DNA from 4 places in the Marmoricola sp. RAF53 genome. Region 4 is predicted to be linked to each of the others. Evidence: predicted binding sites of a transcription regulator. Region 4 holds the regulator's gene; each other region holds the start of a gene.
What was found. Region 4 encodes LexA, which represses DNA repair genes until DNA is damaged. Its sites were predicted from a motif close to TCGAACANNTGTTCGA; they were not measured.

Region 1 (3,552 bases), on a different contig from region 4:
GGGTACAACGGCTACGACGCCGAGATCTGGGTCGTGGCGATCAGCGGGTCCAACGTCTCGGCCGCGTCCGCGCACTACTTCGTCACCGGCAGCGGGGGCGGCAAGACCTGCACCCTGGTGCCCTGACCGGCCGACGGCGGACTCCCGCCGCCGGATAGGGTTTTCGGCGTGAGAACCTCCGCACCGACCATCGGCGTCCTCGCCCTCCAGGGCGACGTCCGCGAGCACCTGCACGCGCTCGCGGGACTGGGCGTCGACGCGATCGGCGTACGCCGTCCCGCCGAGCTCGACCGCTGCGACGGCCTGGTCATCCCCGGCGGGGAATCGACCACGATGTTCAAGCTGGCCCGTACCTTCGAGCTGTTCGAGCCGCTGCAGAAGCGCCTCCAGGACGGCATGCCGGCGTTCGGCACCTGCGCCGGGATGATCATGCTCGCCGACCGGATCACCGGAGGCACCGCCGACCAGGAGACGCTCGGCGGCCTCGACATCACCGTCCGCCGCAACGCCTTCGGCCGGCAGGTCGACTCCTTCGAGGGCGACCTCGCGTTCGCCGGCCTCCCGGACCCGGTCCACGCCGTCTTCATCCGGGCACCGTGGGTCGAGCAGGTCGGCGCCGGCGTCGAGGTGCTCGCCCGTGTCGAGGCCGGCGAGGCCGCGGGTAGGATCGTCGCGGTCCGCCAGGGTCCGCTGATGGCGACGTCCTTCCACCCCGAGGTCGGGAGCGACGTACGCATCCACCGGCTCTTCGTGGACCTCGTTCTGCAGACGCAGTGAGCACTGCGCTAACCGGGAAGGTGGGCTGATGTCCGGCCACTCCAAGTGGGCAACCACGAAGCACAAGAAGGCTGCCCTCGACGCCAAGCGCAGCAAGATGAACACCAAGCTCATCAAGAACATCGAGGTCGCGGCCCGCATGGGCGGCGGAGACCCGGCCGGCAACCCGACCCTGTTCGACGCCATCCAGAAGGCGAAGAAGTCCTCGGTCACCAAGGACAACATCGACCGCGCGGTGAAGCGGGGTTCCGGCGCCGAGGCCGGCGGCGCGGACTACATCACGATCATGTACGAGGGCTACGGCCCGAACGGCGTCGCGATCCTGATCGAGTGCCTGACCGACAACAAGAACCGGGCCGCAATGGAGGTGCGCACCGCGACCTCCCGCAACGGCGGCTCGCTGGCCGACCCGGGCTCGGTGGCGTACCTCTTCAACCGCAAGGGCGTCGTCGTGCTGCCGAAGGCGCAGGACGGCAAGGACGTGAGCGAGGACGACGTCCTCGAGGCCACCCTGGACGCGGGCGCCGAGGAGGTCAACGACCTCGGTGAGGCGTTCGAGGTCGTCAGCGAGGCGACCGACCTGGTGGCGGTCCGCAGCGCGCTCCAGGCGGCCGGCCTGGACTACGACTCGGCCGACGCCTCCTTCGTCCCGTCGATGCAGGTCGAGCTGGACGCCGAGGGCGCCGCGAAGGTCTTCCGGCTGATCGAGGCGCTCGAGGACCTGGACGACGTCCAGAACGTGTTCGCGAACTTCGACGTCTCCGACGAGGTCATGGAGTCGCTCGACGCCTGAGCGCCCTCCTCCCGGCGCGTCGGCGTCGTCCGGCGCGCCGCCACGGGATAGCGTTGTCCGAACATACGTTCGTTTCCGACGACTCCCAGGAGAGTGATCACCCGTGCGCGTGCTCGGCATCGACCCCGGACTGACCCGCTGCGGTGTCGGCGTGGTCGAGGGGACGGTCGGCCGTCCGCTCAGCCTGGTCGACGTCGGGGTGGTGCGCACCGGGGCCGAGGTCCCGATCGAGGAACGGCTGCTGCTGGTGGCGCGTGGGCTGGACGAGTGGATCGACCGGGTCCGCCCGGACGCGGTCGCCGTCGAGCGGGTCTTCTCCCAGGCGAACGTGAGCACCGTGATGGGCACCGCGCAGGTCAGCGGCCTCGCCCTGGTCGCCGCCGCGTCCCGGGGGATCCCCGTCGCCCTGCACACCCCGAGCGAGGTGAAGGCCGCGGTCACCGGCAACGGCCGGGCGGACAAGGCGCAGGTCGGGGCGATGGTCACCCGGCTGCTCCGCCTCGACGCCGTCCCGAAGCCGGCCGACGCCGCCGACTCGCTCGCCCTCGCGATCTGCCACATCTGGCGTGGCACCGCGATCAACCGGATCCAGGCGGCCGTCGCCGCCCAGGCTGGAGGAGCTGCCCGATGATCGCCTTCGTCCGGGGCCGCGTCGCGGCCGTCACGCTCACCTCCGCGGTGGTCGAGGTCGGGGGAGTCGGCCTCGAGCTGCACTGCACCCCGAACACGCTGGCCGACCTGCGGCTGGGCGCGGAGTTCGTGGTGCCGACCAGCATGGTGGTGCGCGAGGACTCGCTCACCCTCTTCGGTTTCGCCGACGACGACGAGAAGCAGATGTTCGAGCTCGTCCAGACGGCCAGCGGCGTCGGACCGAAGCTGGCCCAGGCGATGCTCGCGGTGCTGTCGCCCGAGCGGATCCGGGCCGCGGTGGCGCACGACGACGTGAAGGCGCTGACCACCGTGCCGGGGATCGGCCAGAAGGGCGCGCAGCGGATCATCCTCGAGCTCCGCGACCGGATCGGCGCCCCCGGTTCGGTGGTGAACGGCTCGACCGCCCCCGCGCCGGTGGCGGACTGGCAGGTCCAGGTCCACGGCGGTCTCGTCGGTCTCGGCTGGTCCGGCAAGGAGGCCGACAGGGCCGTGACCGCCGTGGCGCCGGAGGCCGACGCGATGCCCGTTCCCGAGGTCGCGACCCTGCTGCGCCTCGCCCTCCGCACGCTGAGCAAGGCCTGAGCCGGTGGGCCCCGACGCACCGTACGACGGCACCGAGGCGCTCGACGCCGCGGAGATCGCCTACCTGGAGGACCGTTCGACCTCCCTGACCGAGTCCGGCGCCGACGCCGACGAGCGGGCCGTCGAGGCGGCGCTGCGACCGCGCTCCCTGGACGAGGTGATCGGCCAGCACCGGGTCCGCGAGCAGCTGTCGCTGGTGCTCGAGGCGGCCCGCAGCCGCGGGCGCACGCCCGACCACGTGCTGCTCTCCGGACCGCCGGGCCTGGGCAAGACGACGCTCGCGATGATCATCGCCGCGGAGATGTCGGCACCGCTGCGACTGACCAGCGGCCCGGCGATCACCCACGCCGGCGACCTGGCCGCGATCCTGTCCGGCCTCAACGAGGGCGACGTCCTGTTCGTCGACGAGATCCACCGGATGTCGCGGCCGGCCGAGGAGATGCTCTACCTCGCGATGGAGGACTTCCGGGTCGACGTGGTGATCGGCAAGGGCCCGGGGGCGACCGCGATCCCGCTGGAGATCCCGCCGTTCACCCTGGTCGGCGCGACCACCCGGGCCGGCCTGCTGCCGGGTCCGCTGCGCGACCGGTTCGGCTTCACCGCGCACCTGGAGTTCTACGCGCCCGCGGAGCTCGACCAGATCGTGCGTCGTTCGGCCGGGCTGCTCGACGTCGACGCCGACGCCGAGGGCACCGCCGAGATCGCCTCCCGCTCGCGCGGCACCCCGCGGATCGCGAACCGGTTGCTGC
Region 2 (3,552 bases), on a different contig from region 4:
GGAACGCCTCGTCCAGGGAGTACGCCTCCACCAGCGGGGTGACCGACCGGAACGTCTCCATCACCGAGCGCGACACCGTCTCGAACTCCCCGAATTCCGGGGAGATCCGCACCGCCTGCGGACAGAGCCGGCGGGCCTCGGTGCCGGACATGCCGGAGCGGACCCCGTAGGCGCGCGCCGGGTAGTTCGCCGACAGTACGACGCCACGGTGGCCGCCCCCGACGATCACGGGAACGTCGTGCAGCTCCGGACGGTCGCGGATCGCGACGGAGGCGTAGAACGCGTCCATGTCCACGTGCAGGATCGGGCAGACCGCGGAGCCGTCCTCATTCACGGGCCACCGGCCCGGGTCGGTCAGACCGTGGCGACCGCGTGCAGCTGGGCGGCGAGGGCGCGGTACTCGACCCGCCCGGCGACGGCCCGCTCCAGGTCGAGCAGACCGCCGATCGCCCCCGGCTCGAGGTCGAGCAGCGAGGACGGCACCAGATCGGCGAAGACCCGCACGCCATGGATCTCGGGCTCCCCGAAACCGGTCCGCGCGAGCAGGTCGACCAGCTCCTCGGCGGTGAACCGGTGCTCGGTCCCCCGCGCTTCCGGGCGGGCCTCGTCGTCGCTTCCGTCGAGGAGGTCGCGGGCCTGGGTGAACTGACCGGCCATCGCTCGGGCGAGGACGGCCGCGTGCCGTTGGCCGACCAGGACGCTGAGCGCTCCCCCGGGCCGGAGCGTCGCCCGCAGCGTGCCGAGCGCGGCGGCCGGGTCGACGACGAGGCCGAGCACCTCGTGGCACAGGACCAGGTCGACGCTTCCCGGGGCGACCAGGTCGCCGAGGCCGGAGAGGTCGCCCTGCTGCCCGGCGACACGGTCGGCGACGTCCCGCTCGGCAGCACGCCGGCCGAGCGCGGCGAGGGCGTCCGGGCTCGGGTCGACGACGGTGACCCGGTGCCCGAGCTCGGCGACCCGGACCGCGAAACCACCGGTGCCGCCACCGATGTCGAGGACCACCAGGTCCTGCTTCCCGGCGAGGTGCCGCTGCACCGCCTCCCACACGACGGCGGTGCGGATCGAGGCACGGCGCTCCAGAGGTCGCTCCATGCAACGCACCCTAGTGCCGAGGCGCCAGCCACCACGTCCGACACCTCAGCCGTCGGCTCAGGCGACTCGAAACGGTGCATGGCTGGTGAGCCCGAGGCTCGTCTCGATCAAGGCGAGGAAGCGGTCGGCGTCGCGGACCAGGTCGTCGGCTTCCCGCTCGGTGACCGCGCGCCGCGAACCGGCCTCGGCGGCGGCACGCTTCTGGGCGCCCGCGGAGAAGAACGTCGCCCACTCCTGGAGCTCGGGGGCGACCTCGGCGAGCAGCACCCAGGCGTTCTTCTGCCGCCGGCGTGCTGCCGGCAGCGGCTGGGCCCGGGCGGCCAGGAGGGCCGCGGTGGCGCGCAGCGCGGCCACGTGGGCCAGCGCGTACCGCTGCGGGACGTCGGTGCAGGTGATCGCCTCGCGCAGCGACTCGGCGGAGCGTTCGAGGTAGGAGTGCGTGGAAGCGGGCAGGAGGAAGTCCACGGGGAGCACCGTTCAGTCGAGGGAGCCGGCGAGACGCCAGACACCGCGGGTCGGGTCGAACGCGAGGTCGAAGACGCCGAAACCGGGATCGTCGGCCGTGGCGACAGCGCGGCCACGGGCGGCCGAGACCCGCCAGACCTCGCGCTCGCGGAGCAGCTCGGAGCGACCGGGTCGCTCCTCGGGACGGCGCAGCCACCACGCGCCGGTCTCGACCCAGTGCGCGAGCACCTCGCGCACCTGCCAGAGCCGGCCGCGCCACAGGAACTGCTGCGGGCCGTCATCCGGGACCGGACCCTTGCGCACCTCCACCAGGTCGTCGTACTGCCGCACCGCCTGCTCCTTCCGTCGGGACGACCCCGCTTGTCGGTGGCCCGGTGGAGGATGGGGGTCGAGGTCATCCCCCACCGGACCGTCGTTCGAACAGGTGTTCGAACAAGTCCAAGGTACACCGCCCCACGGACAACGCGTCAAGCCCCGTTCCGACCTCGCGGACCACCGGTGGGATAACTTCCGCGTCATGGCCGAGAACGACACCGAGAACGACACCGAGCACTCCTCGATCGCCCGCTTCCGCAGCGCACTCGAAGCCGCCGGCGGGCAGGGCCGGATCGTGGTCCTCCCCGACTCCGTGCACACCGCCGCGCTCGCCGCCGAGGCTCTCGGCTGCGAGGTCGGCGCGATCGCGAACAGCCTGCTCTTCGAGGCGGCCGGCGAGCCCGTCCTGATCCTCACCTCCGGCGCGCACCGGGTCGACGTGCAGAAGGCCGCCGACCAGATCGGCGTCGAGGCACTGCGCCGGGCCAAGCCGGAGTTCGTGAAGGAAGCCACCGGCCAGGTCATCGGCGGCGTCTCCCCGATCGCGCACCCGGCCCCGATCCGCACCTACCTGGACCCGGCCCTGCGGCAGTACGCGACCCTGTGGGCCGCGGCCGGCCACCCTGCCGCCGTCTTCTCCACCACGTACGACGAGCTCGCCGCGATGACCGGCGCGGAAGAGATCGAGGTGAACTGACCGTCATGGCCGTCGAGATCTGGATCAACCCGGCGTGCAGCAAGTGCCGCAGCGCCAAGGCCGACCTGGACGCCGCAGGCGTCGAGTACGTCGAGCGCCGCTACCTCGACGACCCGCCGACGACCGCCGAGCTCGGTGCCGTGCTGGACCGGCTCGGCCTGCAGCCCTGGGAGATCGCCCGTCCGGCCGAGACCCGCGAGGCGGGCATCGCGATCGCGAAGGACGCGGAGCACCGCGACGCGTGGATCGCCGCCCTGGTCGCGCACCCGCGCGCGATCCAGCGCCCGATCATCACCGCCAGCGACGCGACCACCGTGGTCGCCCGTGACCCCGCCACGGTCGCCGGCGTGATCGCCCGCGAGCTCTAGTAGAGCCCTTCGCGGTACCGCTCGCCGTAGTAGGTCCGTCAAGAAGTGTTCGGGTCGGGCAGATCGAACTTGCGGAAGAGTCGCTCCCGCGACGCCCGCTCGACGTCGTCGTACGGAACATTGTTCGGATCTGTCCCTTCGATCCAGTGCGCTTGCAGTTGATCGCCACACCGGACCATCAGCGCCACAGCGTAGAGGTCGGCGTGCTGCTCAGCAGCCCAAGTCAGCACGTCAGAAACATCCGCACCCAGGATCTCGTGAACTCCACAAGCGAAGGAATCCCCGTGCCGGTCGAACAAGAAGACGCGGAAGGTGGGGCCGTCAAACTCGCTGTCCGTCGATTCCTCATCGACTTCGCTGACTCGCATCCCTGCTCCCTCCGCATCAGTTCGACCGGCACGAGGATAGGCAGTCGCTGATCGATCAGCAGTCCTTCACCTTCGTGTAGCCATGACGGACGCTGACGCCAGACTTGCCGTTAGCCCGGTGTTCGGCCTTGAAACTCCCGGAGATCGACTGGCCATTCCCGCATCTGACGACCGGACTGCCCTTGGCGGGGATCCAGGTCCGTGAAGTTCGAGACGCCAACAGGAACCTTGTGGATAACCGACGCTG
Region 3 (3,552 bases), on a different contig from region 4:
CAAGCAGCAGCTCGCCGAGGCGATGATCATGCGCGAGCTCGAGGTCTTCCTGCGCAGCGTGGACGCCGCCTTCACCGACCACCCCGACAACCTGGTCACGGCGATCCGGCAGGCGGCGTACGCCGTGCTGAGCAACGCGCGCAACAACCCGCTGCTGCACGCGGTGCTCTCGGCCAGCCACGGCGCGGAGAGCCAGCTGCTCCCGCTGCTGACCACCCAGGTCGAGCCGATCATCGACGCGGCCCACGGCCTGATCCGCGGTCACCTGGAGTCCTACGACGTCCCGCTGGACGAGTCCCGCGTCGACGCGCTCGTGGACATGGTGATCCGCCTGGTGCTCAGCCACGTCACCGCGCCGACCCGGTCACCCGATCAGACCGCCGACGACATCGCCTACATCGCCGAGCGGGTCCTCCGCTCGTAGCTCACGTCCTTCGGTGGAAGGTGAGGGAGCCGTCGCGTGCTCGGGTGTGTTGGTAGTGCGGGTCGTGGATGCGTCGGTGGTGCCAGTGGCAGAGCGGGATCGCTTGGTCGAGGTCGGTCTTGCCGCCGTGTGACCAGGGGTCTTGGTGGTGGAGTTCGCACCAGGCGTAGGGGCGTTCGCAGCCGTCGGCGGCGCAGGTGTGGTGGCGGAGGCCGAGGGCGGTGCGTTGGGTCTCGGTGAAGAGTCGGGAGGATCTGCCGAGGTCCAGGGGGAGTGATGCGCCGCCGAGGACGGCGGGGATGATCCCGGCGTTGCAGGCGAGTCGGCGGGCTTCTCCGGCGGAGAGGTCGGTGCCGGTGTCGAGGTGGGCGACCTGGAGGGCCTCGCGCAGGGTGTCGTGCTCGACGGTGACGATCAGGGTTGCGGCGGTGCGCGGGTGCAGGTGGTCGGTGGGCAGGTGCTCGAGGAGTTCGCAGAACGCCTCGCCGCGGGCGCGGTCCCAGTCGGTGCGAGCCTCGCGGTCGCCGATCTGGGCGGCGCTCGCGCCGAGCCGGCCGCGACGAGGTGCGGTGATGGCTTGCAGGACCTTGCGCAGCAGGTGGCCCTGGGCGGTGGGGATCGTGAAGTGCCCGGTCAGGGTGCCGTCCTTGTTGTCGTGCAGGGTCAGCCGGGTCCGGGTCCGGGCGTGGTCTTCCTCGGCGGCGAGGAGGTCGTTCTCGTGGGCGTTGACGACGACAGGGTCGGGTTCGACCGCGGCCAGTGCGCGCCGGGCGGCGCGACGCAGGCCGCCCGGGGACAGGGAGCGAGCCTTCTCCACGAGCGCGGCTTCCACGATCTCGCGCTGCTCGTGGGTCACCGAGACGGGCAGGTCGCGGTCGGCGCGCACGATCACCGCGGCGTGCTCGGCCGAGATCGTCCCGGCCAGGAGCGCTTCTTGGGTCCGGGCCCGTTGGTTCAGGCCGGTGGCGAGCCCGACCTGCCGTTGGGCCTCGATCTGGTCGGTGTTCGCAAGCTTCGCGGCCCACTGCCCGGTCGAGGCCGCACCGGCCTTGAGCGCGGTCTTCGACCGGTCGGCCGCGGCCAGGACCCGCATCCGTAGCGCGGCGACCCGGGACTCGGCCCGGACCAGGGACTGCAGCAACGCCGCCTGAGCCTCGCCGGAGAGTCCGTCGACCTCGACCCCGCAGACCCGGTCCAGGCAGGCGTGCAGCTCGGCCGCCGGCGAAGCGGCCGGTGCGTCGAGGAGGTCGGTGCCTGAGGTCATGCCCCAAGTCTGATCGAACACCTGTTCGATATCTACGCCGAAACCAGATCTGTGGAGAACCTGCCGACGACGCCTTGAAGCAGGCGCCCGGGCCTCTCCGTGGAACTCCGTGGAACACCGGCCTGAATTGTCCGTTCCTGGCTACGATGGGCCCGTCACAGGTGTGGGGGATCGAGGGAGCATGGGGACGAAGGCCGCTCGCTGGTGCGCGCTCGCGCTCGGCGCTGCCCTGACCCTGACCGCCACCGCCTGCGGCGGCAGCGCGGTGAAGGCGGACGACGACGCCTCGTCGAGCGCCCGCCCGTCGCCGGTCTCCGCCACCGACGTCGCCATGAAGCACCCCGGCAAGTTCGAGCCGCCGGTGCAGTCGCCGGACATCCTGGTGCAGAGCCAGGACCCGCTGCCGAAGTCGGTCGTGGAGAAGGCGAAGAAGATCAAGGGCGTCGTCGCCACCGAGCAGTTCTCGCTCGCCACCTTCTACGCCGAGGAGAGCGCGGTCACGTACGCCGCCGTCGACCCGGCCACCTTCCGCGCGTTCACCTACGGCGGCACCGCGACGACGGCCGACGTCTGGGACCGGGTCGCCGACGGTGAGATCGCCGTCCAGCCCGAGCTCAAGGACACTCTCGCCACGCCGGACGGCGAGGTCGCGATGGGCAACGAGGACGATGCCCCGAAGGCCCACCTCGGCGCGATCGCTCCGCTGGTCGACCACTCGAAGATCGCCGCGGTGGTCAACGAGAAGTGGGCCGCGCCGCTGCACATGGTCCGCGGGAACGCGCTCCTCGTCTCGACCGGCAACTCGTCCGCGCTGCCCGCGCAGAAGGCCCTCGCCGCCTTGATCGGCGACCGCGGCACCGCCACCCTGCTCGCGCTGAACTTCGACATCCACGCCGCCCAGACGGCGGTCCTCACCGGCGGTTCGGTCGCCCGCGCTGTCGGCTCGTTCACCTACACGGCCAACCGCGACGGCACCGTGAACCCGGACCCGCGCTGGGTGCGCGACTTCATCCGCACCGAGCAGGTCCCGATCCTCGGGACCGTGCGCTGCAACAAGGCGATGCTGCCGCAGCTCCGGGCAGCGCTGACCGACATCGTGCGGCTCAAGCTCACCAGCTCGATCCACCCCGGCGAGTACGGCGGCTGCTACGTGCCGCGCTACATCGCCCGCGACCCGTCGAAGGGCCTCTCCTTCCACACCTGGGGCACCGCGATCGACCTCAACGTCCCCGGCAACCAGCGCGGCACCGCCGGCCTGATCGACCGCCGCGTTGTCGACATCTTCCGGCGCTGGGGCTTCAACTGGGGCGGCACCTGGCGCTACACCGACCCGATGCACTTTGAGCTGGCCCGGATCGTCAAGGTCGGCTGAGCGAGCTCAGGTACCGCACCTGGCGGCGTTGTCGTCGGTCGACGGCCCGCTCCGCTCGAAGGCCGCCTTCCCTCCTCTGCCTTGCCATGCACAGCACCTGACCCCGCTCAGTTGATCAGTGCGGCTCGCAGGTCCGACGGCAGCAATCGGCGCCGAGTGATGAGCCGTTCGCCGACCGACACCGTGATCGTCTGCGCGGTCATGATGCCGAAGAGGACCAGGGCCTGGGCGGTGGCGGCCTGGACCGGCGTACCGCCGCCGAGCATGACGCCGATGAAGGCCCCCGGCAGCGTCACGAGCCCGGTGGTGCTGACCTGGTCCATGCCGGGCAGCAGGGCGTCGGGGACCCGGCGGTGCACGATCTCGTGGATCCCCCACGCGGGCTTCATGCCGAGGGCCAGCGCGGCCTCGTACTGGGCGTGCTCCTCGCGCAGCACCGGGAACGCGCGCCGGCCGACGAGGGTGTTCGCGGTCATCGCGTTGCCGATCACG
Region 4 (3,552 bases):
ACCCAGGCGCCTCCCCAGGCGCCGTCCCTAGCCGGTCGCGGTCGCCGCGCCGTACCGCTCCCGGGTCGCCAGCGCCCAGGCGCTGACCGGCTTGAGCGCGGCCGCGGCGCCGAGGATCAGGCCGCCCATCACGAACCAGCCCGGCCGGCCCCACTCGATGCAGAGCACCGTGATCATGGTCGGCGCGACCACATTGGCCAGGCTGAAGCCGAGCCCGGCGAAGCCCTGGTACTGGCCCTGCCGCTCGGTCGGTGCGAGCCCCATCGAGACGCCCCACTGGCCGCCGCTGGTGATCATCTCGCCGACGACGTGCACCGACGATCCGACGATGAGCAGCGCCACCGCGACGACCTGTCCGGGTCCGTCGGAGAGCGCGATCACCGCGAACCCGGCGGCGATCCAGACCCCGCCGCGCACCATCGCCGCGGCGGCGCTGGTCACGTCGTCGGCGCCACGGGCGAGCCGGACCTGGAAGAGGGCGACCGAGACGGTGTTGAGGACCAGCAGAACCGCGACCATCGAGGTCGGGGCCGTGGTGTGCTCACTGATCCAGAGCGGGATGCCGACCTCCATCACGATGAAGTGCATCGCGACGATGCCGGACAGGGCGGTCGCGACGACGTACGGGGTGTCGCGGAGGACGCCGAGCCGCGGCTCGCCCTCGGTGCGCGGGCTCGGCGCCAGGTGGGGCAGCAGCGAGAAGAGCAGGCCGGTGCCGATCGTGCAGACCGCGTCGAGGACGAAGACCGACTTGTAGGCCCAGCCGGTGTCGACCGCCAGTGCGAGACCGCCGAGCAGCGCGCCGAGCGCCATCGACACGTTGGTGACCGCGCGCAGGTACGCCTTGAAGAGGACGCCCTGCCCGCCGGTCGCGATCCGGGCGATGTAGCCGTTGCGGACCGCGTTGCCGCCGGCCTCCATCCCGGTCGTGTACGCCATCACCGCGACCAGGCCCCAGAACTGGTCGACGAACAGCAGGCCCAGCGAGCCGAATCCGGCCAGGACCGTGAACAGCCGCATCACCTCGCGCGGGCCGCGGACGTCGCCGAGGTGGCCGACGGGGACCTGGGAGAACATCCCGACCAGGGCCCCGGCGCTCAGCGCCAGGCCGACCTGGGCCGGTTCCAGGCCGACGATCCGGGTGAAGTAGAGCGCGAACGTGGTGACCAGCGCGCCGCTGCCGCCCCGGCTGACCAGCGTCCCGACGGCGAGGATCCTCAAGTTCGGGTCGGTCGGGATGCCGTGCCTGGTCAGCGGCTGCACGTTCAAGAAAGATGCTCCTGCGGGTCGGGCGAACCCCCGCAATCTACGTCGCCGGCACGACCGCGGGCACGTGGATTTTCGCCCCGGGCCCCTGTGTCGAGAACGCGACGAGGGCCGGTGGGGGAAGCTCCACCGGCCCTCGTACCCGCCCTCAGACCTTCCGCAGCACCGCCGTGACGATGCCGAGGATGGAGGCGTTGTTGCCGTCGATCGGCTCGTACGCCGGGTTGTGCGGCATGAGCCAGACCTGGCCGTCCTTGCGCTTGAACGTCTTCACGGTGGCCTCGCCGTCGAGCAGCGCGGCCACGATGTCGCCGTTCTCCGCGGTCTGCGCCTGCCGGACCACGACGTAGTCGCCGTTGCAGATCGCGGCGTCGATCATCGAGTCACCGGCGACCTCGAGCATGAACAGGGTGCCCTCGCCGACCAGCGTCTTCGGCAGCGGGAAGATCTCCTCGACGCGCTCCTCGGCGAGGATCGGGCCACCGGCGGCGATCCGGCCCACCAGCGGCACGTGCGTGGCGTCCGGGACGGCGTCGCCGATGCCGGTGACGTCGATGTCGGAGTCGTCCGCGCTGGAGATCGCCTTGCGGGCCGCCATCAGCTCGGGGAGGAAGACCTCCAGGGCGCGCGGCCGGTTGGGGTCGCGGCGGATGAAGCCCTTCTGCTCCAGGACCCGCAGCTGGTGGGCGACGCTGGAGGAGCTGGCCAGACCGACCAGCTCGCCGATCTCGCGGATGCTCGGCGGATAGCCGCGCTGCTCGATCGCGTCGCGCAGCACCGCGAGGATCCGCTTCTGTCGCGGGGTGAGGCCGGTCGCGTCCGGCGGAGCGTCGGGGAGCTCGCTCACCGAGCCCAGGCCGCCACCGCGGGTCTCGCTGCCGCTGTCGGTTCCGCTCTCGGGTCCGCTCTCGTCAGTCGCCATAGAGGGACCGTAGACCCAACCGGGGGCCGAGTTCAAACACATGTTCGAACGGGCGTGTCGCCCACGACCCGACACGCTGTTCGAACATATGTTCTTGACACCGTTCGAACACCTGCTCTAACTTCGTACACGTGTTCGATCGAACGTCTGGTCGAGCGGCGCCGACAGAGATTGTCGGTGGCTCTCGATAGACATCGCTCGACAACGAGAAGGGGTCACACAACCTTCCCGGTCCCGCATCAACAGGAGATGGGGCCGGGGCTTCCCCAGGAGGTAGGACCATGAGCACGCTGAGCATTTCCCCCGCATTCGTCTCCGGCCCGGCCATCGCGCCGCGCCTCGCGCGCACGTCGACGGTGAAGCTGACCCGTCGCGGCCGGATCGTGGTCCTCCTGACCTTCCTGGCGTGCGCGTTCGCGGTGATGGTCGCCTTCGGCGGCTGGGCGACCGCGACCCACGACTCCGGGACGCAGGAGTCGGTCCGGGTCGTCGAGGTCGAGCCCGGCGACACCCTCTACGACATCGCCGGCCGGATCGCCGAGCCCGGCAAGGTCCGCGAGATGGTCCACCACATCCAGCAGCTGAACTCGCTGCCCAGCGCCGGCCTCCAGGTCGGCCAGAAGATCGCCGTGCCGATCTCCTGAACCCCTCGCCGGCTCCGAACCGGAGAGGCACAACTGAATAGCTCGACGGCCGCCTCGACCCCGGCCGTCCAGCATGTGTGGGAAGCGCGAGGGCGGCACCGGGAAGGGTGCCGCCCTTTCGCGTTGCCCACCGTCGGTGGTTGAGGAGGTCGCGCAGCGACCGTCTCGAAACCTCAGGCCGCACCAACCCCTATCCCTCAGGCCCGCGCCGCGCCCTCGCTGAGCAGGAACTGCGCCCCCGTGTACGTCGCCATCACGGCCGTCTCGAGCTGCGGGGGAGGGTTCTTCAGCAGGAACTTCCGGGTGCCGAGGATCCCGTCGGAGATCATGAACAGGGTGGCGCCGAGGATGCTGAGCCGGCGTGCCGCCTTCGGCATCGCCGGGTCGAGCTGGGTGGCGGCGGCGACCGTGCTGGCCAGGACGGCGGAGTAGCCGGCGATCGTCGCGCCGAGCGTCTTGTCCTGCTTGGCGGCGCCGACGATCATCCCGGGCGCGGTGACCGCCCAGAGCGCGGCGACGGCCTTCGGGCCGGGCTGCGGGGTCGCGGCCCGGTTCCTCCGGAAGCCGGTGATGTAGGCCGCGTGGCCGAGCGCGAACGACCCGCTCCCCGCGGCGAACGTCTGGGTGCTGTGGCCCATGAGCAGGACGTCGCCGCCCCAGCCGCCCGCCTGGGCGATCAGCGTGCTGGTCCGGAGCGGGGACTTCGCCGCGTTCGGGTTC

Region 1: ruvC (crossover junction endodeoxyribonuclease RuvC) is a predicted target of LexA. The motif match lies at 1,628-1,643, and genes of this name have one in related genera.
Region 2: AB4Y76_RS07460 (DUF6504 family protein) is a predicted target of LexA. The motif match lies at 1,974-1,989, and genes of this name have one in related genera.
Region 3: AB4Y76_RS00710 (DUF222 domain-containing protein) is a predicted target of LexA. The motif match lies at 1,702-1,717, and genes of this name have one in related genera.

Annotation. Positions count from the first base shown of each region.
Region 1 is NZ_JBFRDX010000029.1:14,015-17,566, forward strand. It holds gene AB4Y76_RS19025 (signal peptidase I) at 1-126, shown strand, start outside; gene pdxT (pyridoxal 5'-phosphate synthase glutaminase subunit PdxT) at 169-777, shown strand; gene AB4Y76_RS19035 (YebC/PmpR family DNA-binding transcriptional regulator) at 806-1,570, shown strand; gene ruvC (crossover junction endodeoxyribonuclease RuvC) at 1,674-2,201, shown strand; gene ruvA (Holliday junction branch migration protein RuvA) at 2,198-2,803, shown strand; gene ruvB (Holliday junction branch migration DNA helicase RuvB) at 2,859-3,552, shown strand, end outside.
Region 2 is NZ_JBFRDX010000006.1:124,916-128,467, forward strand. It holds gene dinB (DNA polymerase IV) at 1-334, opposite strand, end outside; gene AB4Y76_RS07450 (methyltransferase) at 355-1,092, opposite strand; gene AB4Y76_RS07455 (SAV_6107 family HEPN domain-containing protein) at 1,150-1,557, opposite strand; gene AB4Y76_RS07460 (DUF6504 family protein) at 1,570-1,887, opposite strand; gene AB4Y76_RS07465 (YbaK/EbsC family protein) at 2,075-2,569, shown strand; gene AB4Y76_RS07470 (ArsC/Spx/MgsR family protein) at 2,575-2,937, shown strand; gene AB4Y76_RS07475 (hypothetical protein) at 2,976-3,305, opposite strand.
Region 3 is NZ_JBFRDX010000001.1:148,011-151,562, forward strand. It holds gene AB4Y76_RS00705 (TetR family transcriptional regulator) at 1-424, shown strand, start outside; gene AB4Y76_RS00710 (DUF222 domain-containing protein) at 426-1,688, opposite strand; gene AB4Y76_RS00715 (M15 family metallopeptidase) at 1,870-3,060, shown strand; gene AB4Y76_RS00720 (ABC transporter permease) at 3,168-3,552, opposite strand, start outside.
Region 4 is NZ_JBFRDX010000004.1:9,995-13,546, forward strand. It holds gene AB4Y76_RS04200 (MFS transporter) at 28-1,263, opposite strand; gene lexA (transcriptional repressor LexA) at 1,415-2,188, opposite strand; gene AB4Y76_RS04210 (LysM peptidoglycan-binding domain-containing protein) at 2,470-2,832, shown strand; gene AB4Y76_RS04215 (lysoplasmalogenase) at 3,030-3,552, opposite strand, start outside.